Regions from separate parts of the Paenibacillus sp. FSL H8-0457 genome, predicted to be linked through region 1. Evidence: riboswitches for the same ligand, from Rfam matches in the RefSeq annotation. Region 1 holds a riboswitch; each other region holds the start of a gene.

The links. Region 1 has a riboswitch for cyclic di-AMP ahead of MHI43_RS19905 (C40 family peptidase). Riboswitches for the same ligand answer to the same signal wherever they lie in the genome.
Region 2: another riboswitch for cyclic di-AMP. It lies ahead of MHI43_RS27480 (TrkH family potassium uptake protein); the one in region 1 lies ahead of MHI43_RS19905 (C40 family peptidase).
Region 3: another riboswitch for cyclic di-AMP. It lies ahead of MHI43_RS00485 (C40 family peptidase); the one in region 1 lies ahead of MHI43_RS19905 (C40 family peptidase).

Annotation. Positions count from the first base shown of each region.
Region 1 covers NZ_CP150293.1:4,513,551-4,516,828, forward strand. Annotated here, with positions in the region: gene MHI43_RS19900 (stalk domain-containing protein) at 1-1,199, shown strand, start outside; gene MHI43_RS19905 (C40 family peptidase) at 1,320-1,796, opposite strand; cyclic di-AMP (ydaO/yuaA leader) riboswitch at 1,800-1,933, opposite strand; gene MHI43_RS19910 (hypothetical protein) at 2,196-2,723, shown strand; gene MHI43_RS19915 (ROK family protein) at 3,029-3,278, opposite strand, start outside.
Region 2 covers NZ_CP150293.1:6,114,814-6,118,091, forward strand. Annotated here, with positions in the region: gene MHI43_RS27475 (TrkA family potassium uptake protein) at 1-665, opposite strand, end outside; gene MHI43_RS27480 (TrkH family potassium uptake protein) at 682-2,022, opposite strand; cyclic di-AMP (ydaO/yuaA leader) riboswitch at 2,086-2,230, opposite strand; gene MHI43_RS27485 (CPBP family intramembrane glutamic endopeptidase) at 2,521-3,278, shown strand, end outside.
Region 3 covers NZ_CP150293.1:101,493-104,770, forward strand. Annotated here, with positions in the region: gene MHI43_RS00480 (GNAT family protein) at 1-178, opposite strand, end outside; gene MHI43_RS00485 (C40 family peptidase) at 684-1,157, opposite strand; cyclic di-AMP (ydaO/yuaA leader) riboswitch at 1,162-1,297, opposite strand; gene MHI43_RS00490 (hypothetical protein) at 1,644-2,471, opposite strand; gene MHI43_RS00495 (M1 family metallopeptidase) at 2,483-3,278, opposite strand, start outside.

The DNA of each region.
Region 1 (3,278 bases):
TCGGCCAGGTACAGGCTGCGCCTGCCATTTCGGTCAAGCTGGATGACGTTGCGCTTACATTCGATGCGGCTCCCAGGATAGACAAAGGGGTCACTTACGTGCCGTTCCGGACGGTCGGTGAGGCGCTGGGCATTCAAATCACGTGGAACAGCAAGACCCAAACGGTGAAGGCCATTGGCGAGGTGAAAGGTCAAACGACGGAAGTGCTGCTTCAAGTCGGGAGCTCGAGCGCAACCGTCAACGGTAAAAAAGTGAAGCTGGCCGCTCCCCCTGTCCAGCGGGAAGGCCGCGTTCTGATTCCGCTCAGCTCGTTCAGCAGCCAATTCGGCGTTAATGTCGGCTGGAATCAGGCGACTCGCACGGTCTCCCTCGTGTCGCCGCAGCGCGAAATGCATCTAAGAGCCTTTTACGCTTTGCAATCTTTCCAAGAGCGGGATCTCGTAGCATCCATGAATTCAGTCGCTTTCGGCTGGAGCCGCATTGATCGGGAAGGTCAGTTTACGCTTCAAGGCGACGAGTATCGTCTGCCTGCGGCGGCCGGCGACGTGACTCCGCAATCGATTGTTGCGGATGCTGCGGATCGGGAGATTAAACCGTACCTTATGGTTTACGCTTTGGACGGAAACGGCGAATTAACCAAAGTCCTCAGCGACAGCAGCCTTCGCCAAAAGTCCATTGAGGGCATCACGACTGCGGTGGCGGATAACGGATTCGGCGGCGTGGTGCTTGATTTCGAAGGGCTCGGTTTTAAACTGGATGCCGCGAAGCAGCAGAAGCTGCTTAATGATTACGTCAAGCAATTGAAAGCCGCATTGCCGAGCGACATTGCTCTGTCCTTAGCCGTTCCGCCATTGAACAGCGCCTATAAAGGCTATGATTACAAGACGCTGGCCTCCCTTGCCGATGATCTCATCGTCATGGCGTATCAGTACAATCCGGTTGGCACCAAAGCCCAGGTTCCTGAACCCAACAGTCTGGTGGACCAAGCCATTCAGCAGGCACTTCAGGCAGGCGTTCCTAAGCAGAAGCTCCTGCTCGGCATCAGCTTAAGCAGCGAAACCGCCACATCCGTCGACGATAAGCTCGGCTTGGCCAAGCGCTATGATCTGAAAGGTGCCGCCTTCTGGCGTCTGGGCTTGTTCCGTTCCTATAATAATGGCATGGAAGCCGCCGTGAATGCCTCTGTCGTAAAGGAATAATCTAGTGAATCTTTTCGCAGAATCCCAAATTATAATCTTCCATAAAAAAAGAAAGCCTGACAAGATCATCTCTTGTCAGGCTTTCCGGTTATGTATCGAACTCTAAACTGCGTATTCCAATTAGCTCGCGCTTCCTACCAGTTTAGCATAGTTCTCTTGACTCAATACACGGCGCGCCGTAACATAACGCGGTTCGTAATAGGAGTCGCTAAGCTTGCTGATTCTTACGCCCTTGCTGCTGGAAGCATGCGCAAATTGTCCATCTCCAATGTAAACGCCCGCATGGGAAATGCCGCTTCCGCTTGTATTGAAGAATACCAAATCTCCGACTCTCAGGTCCTCGCGATCCACATGAACCCCGGCTTTAGCCTGACTCTGGGAAGTGCGTGGAAGGTCCAAGTCGAAATTTCTAAACATATACAGAATAAATCCGGAGCAATCAAATCCGCTTGTCGTTGTTCCGCCCCATTTATAAGGCGTTCCTACTAATTGCTTCACTTGATGCTGAAAATTCGGTTGTTGATCAGCATAGGCTGATACGGCACCAGAAGAAAAAATAATTGCAGACCCAAGCAATGTGATGACAAATTTCTTCAAAATACGTTCTCTCCTTCGATGCCTACGGAGTTAGCTAAGGGTTCGGTTGAAGGTTCCCTATACTCTCTATGGTACAAGAATAATTCACCCAAGACGGTTCCCCCGTTTTCACAAACGAAATTCGGCAAAATTCATTAACATTTTGTAACCTTCTCTTAATATAGTATACAAGCAAGGATGCTGTCAATAATATCCTAGAAATCTATCACTATATGTTAATCAATGTCGTATAGGCTGAAAATTTTCATGTTTTTTCATTATGCCATCTCGTATACTCATGACAATTATGTAACACTCCATCGAACCTCCGGCGACGTTTTGTTAATGGGCATGCAACTTTTTTGCAGTTCGGAACGTTTACATATTCAGACAAGAAATCAAAGAGGTGATCCTTCGCTTATGAGTCAAATTACGATGGCTGAAGCTTTGGCAGTCCGGGCAGCAATCAACCGTCTCATGAATCAACTGATGTCGGAACGCTTGAACAACAGCAGCACGATCATTGAAAAAGGGGAAACGGCGGAGTATCCTGCACGCAGCGTGGATGCCATTACGGAAGAGATCGAAGCTGCCGCAGCGGATTACAGAAAGCTGGATCTGCTGATGGCAATCTCCAACACGACGCAGACCATTAGTTGGAACGGCTCCGACATGACCATCATGGAGGCGATCGAGCTTGCCAAACAAATGCGCAGCGATATCGGACAGCTTGCCCATCTCGGCTCCCGCAAGAAGCTGGAGCGCCAGAACGGCCGGGGAAGCGGAGATGGCGCCGTAACGCTGTTTAACGTGGCCTTATACGATCCGGAAGCTTATCAGGCGCAGGCGCGCAAGAAGGAACGCGAAGTGACCAGGCTCTCCTCACTGATCGAACATGCCAACCATACGAGCATGATTACGTTCGACGCATCAAAATACATGGAGTAGCGGAAGCCGCCGGCTCCAAGCCTGCAGGCCGCCTCGCGTGCGGGTTTGGAGCCGGCGGTTGCCGTCGGCGGGCGGGAAAGTGCGGGCAACCGCTTATTGTTTGTCGGATACAAACAAACCTAATAGGAAACCAAAAACTCGACTCCAGTGAAAACGGATGACGGCTTACGGTTTACGCCTATCACCTGTCACAAGTTACGGACTTCGCTTACGCAAATATGATCGCTCCGTTTCCCGCTCTCTTCATGAATAATCAGAAAGCCGCCCTTGAGGGCGGCTTTTGTTGCCTTTTCTTTACGAATGTATTATTGGAACAAGGCTGCGGCTCCCACCAGGCCAACATCGTCCCGCAGTCCCGCAGGAACGATCTCGTAGGTTCCTAAATAAGACGGCATGACCAGCTTATCCGTCATTTCCCGAAGCTGCGGGAAAAGGAGCTCGCCTGCTCTGCTCACACCCCCGCCAACCACGATGCGATCGGGGTTGAAGCTGTGAATGACATTAACCAGTCCAAGCGCCATGTAATAAACGGCACGATCGATGACCTCTACTGCG
Region 2 (3,278 bases), 1.6 Mb from region 1:
AGCATATTCACGACTTCGGACTCAAAGCGGTCCACGTTGTCATTGGAGCCGATGACGACCATAATGTCGCCGGAGTTCACGACGTCCATGGCCGTCGGAGCAACGATAATGCCGGACTGTTTATTCAGCGCCACCACGCTGACGCCGTACCGGACCCTCGTATTAAGCTCGCTCAGCGTTTTTCCGTCCATGCAGTCCGTGACCGTCATCTCCACAATCAGATAATCCTTGGATAATTCGATATAATCAAGCAGGTTCGGCGTCACGAGCTGGTGCGCTACCCGGATCCCCATATCCCGCTCGGGAAAGATGACCCGGTCCACGCCAAGCTTCTCCAGCGCCCGGCCGTGCAGCACCGATATCGCCTTGGCAACGACCATCGCGACACCAAGCTCTTTCAACAGGATGGCGGAGAGGATGCTCATCTGAATGTCGTTCCCGATCGCAACGATTCCGCAGTCGAAGTTGCGAATGCCAAGCGATTTAAGCACTTCCTCATCCGTCGCGTCCGCCACCACCGTATGCGTCAGCAGCTCGCTCATATCCTCGACGACCTCTTCGTTCCGGTCGATGCCGAGCACCTCATATCCCTGTTCCATCAGCTCCAGCGCCAGACTGGCGCCAAATCGCCCCAAACCGATGATTGCAAATTGCTTTGGTTTCATGTCTCTCCTATACCCCTTATCCAATTATCATTTTGCCTTCCGGATGACGATATAATTCTTTACCCTTTTTCGGCCCCAGTGCATAAGCAAGCGTCAAAGGCCCCAATCGACCCGCAAACATCGTAAGGCTGATCAGGATCTTGCCGAACACGGTCAAATCGGGCGTTAAGCCCATGGAGAGACCTACCGTACTGAAGGCGGATGTCGTTTCGAATAGAATCTCCAGGAAGTCCCCTTCCTCTGTCGTCGACAGAATCATCGAGACGGTTAGAACGAGCAGCAGGGCCAGCAAGGCAATGGTCAGTGCCTTCAGCACCCGCTCCTGGGCCAGGCGATAACGGAACATAACGATGTCTTCCCGCCCGCGCATCATCGCAATGACCGCCCCTACCATAATGGTAAAGGTCGTGGTTTTGATGCCGCCGCCGGTTGACCCTGGAGATGCTCCGATAAACATCAGGATGACGATAAAAAATTGCGTTGCCTGTCTGAGCCCCGTAATATCTATAGTATTCGCGCCCGCCGTACGCGGCGTTACGGATTGGAATAACGCGCCGAAGAATTTTCCGCCCCAGTTCAGGGAACCCAGCGTTCTCGGATTGGTAAATTCAAATATGAGAATGACGATAAATCCGACCGCAAGCAAGGCAGCCGTCATCGTGAGCACCACCTTGGAGTGCAGGGAGAGCCTCCGCTGTTTTCGATAATCGATCAGATCGGACAGCACAATAAATCCAATGCCCCCGGAAACAATCAAGAACATCACAACGAAGTTGACTACCGGATCGTATACATACCCGGTCAAACTCCGAAAATCGCCAAACAAATCGAAGCCGGCGTTGTTAAACATCGTCACCGCATGAAAAACACCGTAATAGATCGCCCGGCCCAGCGGCATATCAAACGCCCAACGAACCGATAAAAGGACTGCGCCGCAGGCCTCGATGACGAGCGAGTACAGCAATACTCTGCGTATCAGCCTTACGATGCCTTCCATCGAGGACTGATTCATCGCTTCCTGCAAGATTAGACGGTCTTTGAGCGATATGCGTCTCTTCAGAACCAAGGCGAATAAAGTAGCCATCGTCATGAATCCGAGCCCGCCGATTTGAATCAGCAGCATGATCACGACTTCTCCGAAGGAACTGAATGTCGTTCCCGTATCCACTACGACCAGGCCCGTTACGCACGTTGCCGAGGTCGAAGTGAACAAGGCGTCAGTAAATCCAAGCGGTTCGCCCGTCGTCGTCGAGATTGGCAGCATTAACAGCCCGGTCCCGATGAAGATGATGGCCGCAAAACCAAGCACGAGAATTTGGGGCGGAGACAATGTAAGCCAGTTTAATTTAGCGTTCAATCGGACACCTTCTTTAAAAAAATCAACGAAAAAAGACACTGGAAAACGCAGTGCCTTTCGGTCTGGTTCCTGTGCAACAGCCTACGAGGTTAGCTGACGGATTCGGGCATTTCCACAGGTCGCCCTATTCATTATTCCGGGAATAATGAAATTCACCCCAATTACATGGTTCCCCCATTTTCATTACGAAATTCGGCTGGAATATTCGGTTCCTTCAAGCATGATGTGATTATAACTCAATCCGTTACGTAACCCAATGCCGTTTTTCGCCCGAAATATCTTTAAAAGAGCGCGAATTGGGCATATTCAAGAATACAAGCGTAGGGTTCTCTAACGTTTTCGAAACCTTTCATTCATTTTCATCGATTTATTTCAATATTCCGATAATTGGGATAAGCTGCTTATGGCTTTCATACTATGTTATATTGACTCTATGCGTTCTTAATCAGGCATATCGAATACCAGTGGGAGTATCAACTTTCTTAGAGGAGGAATTTCATGAATCGTGCAAGAGAGCCCTTGAAGCTGAAGCCCAATCTGAAGCAGCTCATCGCGCCTGCCGCAGTCGGCCTGATTCTGTTCCTATTATTTCAGGTATTTCCGTGGGCGAATCCGGACGATGCCGAGATGGCCTCACCGGATATCATTTCCAAGGAGCAGGCTCGGCAGGCAGCTTCAAGGTTTGCTCAGGAGCATCTGCAGTTTGCGGCTGCGGACACGGACGAAGCCTTGGTTACATATCAATCCAAATCGGAACTTTACGGATATCTGGCGAAGGAGAAGAGACTTTCGGAATATAACAAAACCTATGAAGCCAAATATCCCTATGACGTATACCGCGTTCGCTTCAGCGAGCCTGGAGGCGATGCCCTCAATGTGGACGTGCACATGCAAAATTCCGGCATCGTCGGATTCTCGTATGATTATGCCCGTTCCAGCTTTGATCGGATCGAGCTGAACAAGGGCGAGATTCAGAGGCAGATGCTGCTCGTCGTTGAGGACGGCATGACATTGGCCGAGAAGCAGGCGCTGGCGGAGCCATGGCTTCAGCGGGCGGGTTATGACCTGTCGAATCTGGAGCTGGTTACGAAGGAGGGGGATCCCCGTCTCAAATATGTGGACCCTGAATCCAGGATCGGGGACTCCAGGCTGGAGCACCGCTTCACCTTCGAGCAGGGGAAATTGCGCTCTTATGAGCCCTCCTTCTCGGTGCCAGCCGCCCACTCTGCTTATGTCAACAAGCAGACGCAGGATGC
Region 3 (3,278 bases), 2.7 Mb from region 1:
AAATGTACTGTTCCCGGCGGATGTCGGGATCCCCAAACTCGATCTCAAGCCCCTTCATCTGCTCCCAGGGAAGAAAAGCGTAAATGTTATAGGGAGGAGGATAGGTCCAGGCGCATATTTCTTTCGCGTGCTCTTCACGCATGACCACCGTATGAAATGAAATCGGTGCTGCATCCATTGGCAAAGTCCCCCTGTCATAATTACAAATTAAATTATACCCCATTTCTCAAACATTCTAGCCGCATCAAAAAGCCCGTCCAAGAGAAGTAGGTCTCCTTTGACGGGCAAACGGATATGTATGGGCAGGACGAGGATAAGACATCGAAGCTTAGGAGGATTCTCCGGTCGACTTTTCATACTGATCATTGCTCATGATGCGCTCGGCACCTACGTATCGCTGCTCGTAGTAGTCCTCAGAAAATAAAATCAATATTTTTCCATTAGGGTGTTTAATGAAGGGAGAGGAGGGTATATAAAGGGTAGAAGATGCAACGACATGAGGGGGCGAAGTGAATTCGCATAATAATTTTCTTTTTTTCTCGAAAAGTGGGAACTTTTTCGTTGTCCCAAACGTTATAAAGGTATACACAGAGCAGACAAAAGAAAAAGCCGCTGGATGAGATCGGCACAATCTCATACGCCCAGGGCTTCTTGTAAAGGATAAATCAATGAAGTTCCAGTAATTAATTGTAGTTCACAGCTACAGACTTGTACGTAGACTGACTCATGACTCGCTTAGCACCTACGTATCGATTGGCGTAATAGCTCTGGCTCAGCGGACTGATGATGACACCGCGCGAGGATGAGGAATGAGCGAATTTGCCGCCCCCAACATAAATACCCACATGAGATACACCTCTGCCGGATGTGTTGAAGAACACGAGATCGCCAGCTTTCAGCTTGCTCTTGGCTACGGCCGTACCGACTTTGTATTGAGCTCCAGACGTGCGCGGCAGGCTAAGACCAAGTTTCTTGTAGATATAGCTGGTGAATCCGGAGCAGTCAAAACCATTCGTTGTGGTTCCACCTGTTTTATAAGAGACACCAATGGCTGGTTTGATTGCAGTATTTAATTTGGAATCGGCGAAAGCGCTTCCGGTCCCTAATGTGAGTGCGAGGGCCAGGCCTAGAGAAATGGCCGTTAACTTCTTTTTCAAAACAAAAAGCTCCTTCCATTGCCTGCGAGGTTAGCTTAAGGGTTCGGTTGAAGGTCCCCTATGATCCCTCTCTTGCGAGATCAATTCACCCAAAACGGATCCCCCGCTTCCCAATCATGGGAATTCGGCTCCTTAAAATGTTGATGAACCCATTCATAGACGTCTGACGTTCCAACATGCTTAACGAAATTACATAGTTCCAGCAAAAAGTTACAGTAAAGATGACAAAGTTGTTACTAACATATTCGTTATTTTAGCAGAGTATTAACAATTTGGCAAATGAGGAAAGCTCATTTTTATACAAAAAAACCTGTCCCCATCATGCGGGATCAGGTTTTTTTGTAACTTGGCCATCGGAAAATGTAATATTGAGGAAAAATGAGCTTCTATTCTTTGTAAAATCAAGTCCGAGAGAGAAATGTGTCGCTTCCGATTACAGCATATTTACGAGCTTGTTTATCATATGATGGTAACGAAATGTAACGATTAGGCATGCTGCGAAGAAGAATCCCGCCACAAATGATATTGGGCGGAAATTACCCAAATTTGGAAGAGTCCATTTAAAAAATAAGAGGCTTGCTGAATAATCAAGCCGATCAATCCCGCCCAGAAGAGCGATGCCGAGCTCAGGAGCAAAAGAATGACGCAGGCCGATCCGCCAACGGTAAGGGATAACAGCACAGCCGTGCCCAGTCGGCGGAAGAGCGCAAGAACGGAGCTGATCATGCCGGAATTGTCCGTACGGCCGAATTGCATATAGAGCAATAACAGGCGAATCAGATAGGCGTACAGAAACCAGCCGGCTGCATGAGGCAGCGCATGAAGCAGCAGAACCGGCTCATGGATCCCGTTCAGCAGGATCGGAAGGATTTTGGGCAGAATCCAGTATCCGGGCACAAAGGTAAGAACAAGTTCGATCAGATAAAATACCGTAACGGGCTTCCATAGCTTCTGCATGCCGGTGAAGAAGAATAATCCGCGCTCGCCCTTAGCCTCCTGGTGGAGGTTATAGAAGATGCCTGCCCGAATGAGCGGGGTACATACCATCCGGATCAGGAGCAGAGCGGCCAGAAGCCAACCATAGGTATGGACCGTGCCGCTTAACGATAGACTCATCTCGCCCTCGTAGAAGAATAACAGGCGACTAAGCTCGTTAGGGGCAGAATCCGGATACCGCATCAGCAGGGGGACGACTGCCGATTTTACAAGCCGGTACAGGCAATATCCCCACAGCATGCGGTACAAGAACAGCAGAATGGAGACGTATAATTGGTCTTTAACACTGATCCACCCTTGGCCTGCATAACTTTTCATGTGCTCCCCCCTCACCATGACAGGCTGCCGAACAACGTCTCCACAAGCTTGGTAATACTGAGATTCCAGCGTGTGACCACCTTCGGATCCATTCCTGCCTTCATATAGTTATTGATGTGTCTATTCTCCAGAACGATGGAGTATTTCGGATCAACCATGGCCCAGGCGAGCGGGGTGCTGTACTCCAGGGTGTACGTAACTTTTTCGTCCTTACCGCTCCAGGTTCGCTCCACCGTTTTGCCGTCTTCAAAGGCGAACACGATAGGCACATCGGTTATATCTCCGTCCTTGCTCGTAATCTTGACCGTGGATTCATACCGCGGATGGTCTGACGTGCCTTTATTTTTGGTTTTGATCACATCGATGGCGACGTCGGCCATTTGGCTTCCATATACATATTGGTCAAAATACGATTGCCAGGATGTTTTGCTTACTTGCTCGACGACTTTCTGAAAATCAGACGTGGTTGGGTGCTTGAACCGATATTTCTGGGCATAGGTATGCATGATTTTCCCCATCATCTGTGGACCGACCTGCCGTTCAATGCCTTGCAGCACCAGCTTGCCTCTCGTGTAAACATTCAGCGCGTAGTTCTCGTGTGAGCTGTATTTCCAGGACTCCATCTTCAGCGGGGCAGGGGAGGTAATCGATGCTCCTTGAGCAGCGGTGTTGGAGGTAATGCCGTATTCCTTCTCCATCACTCTTTCTTCTGCATAGGTTGCAAAGGCCTCGTCCAGCCACGCTTCCTCAAATTCGTTGCTTGCGATCATTCCGTAAAAATATTGGTGGGCGATCTCGTGAATGACG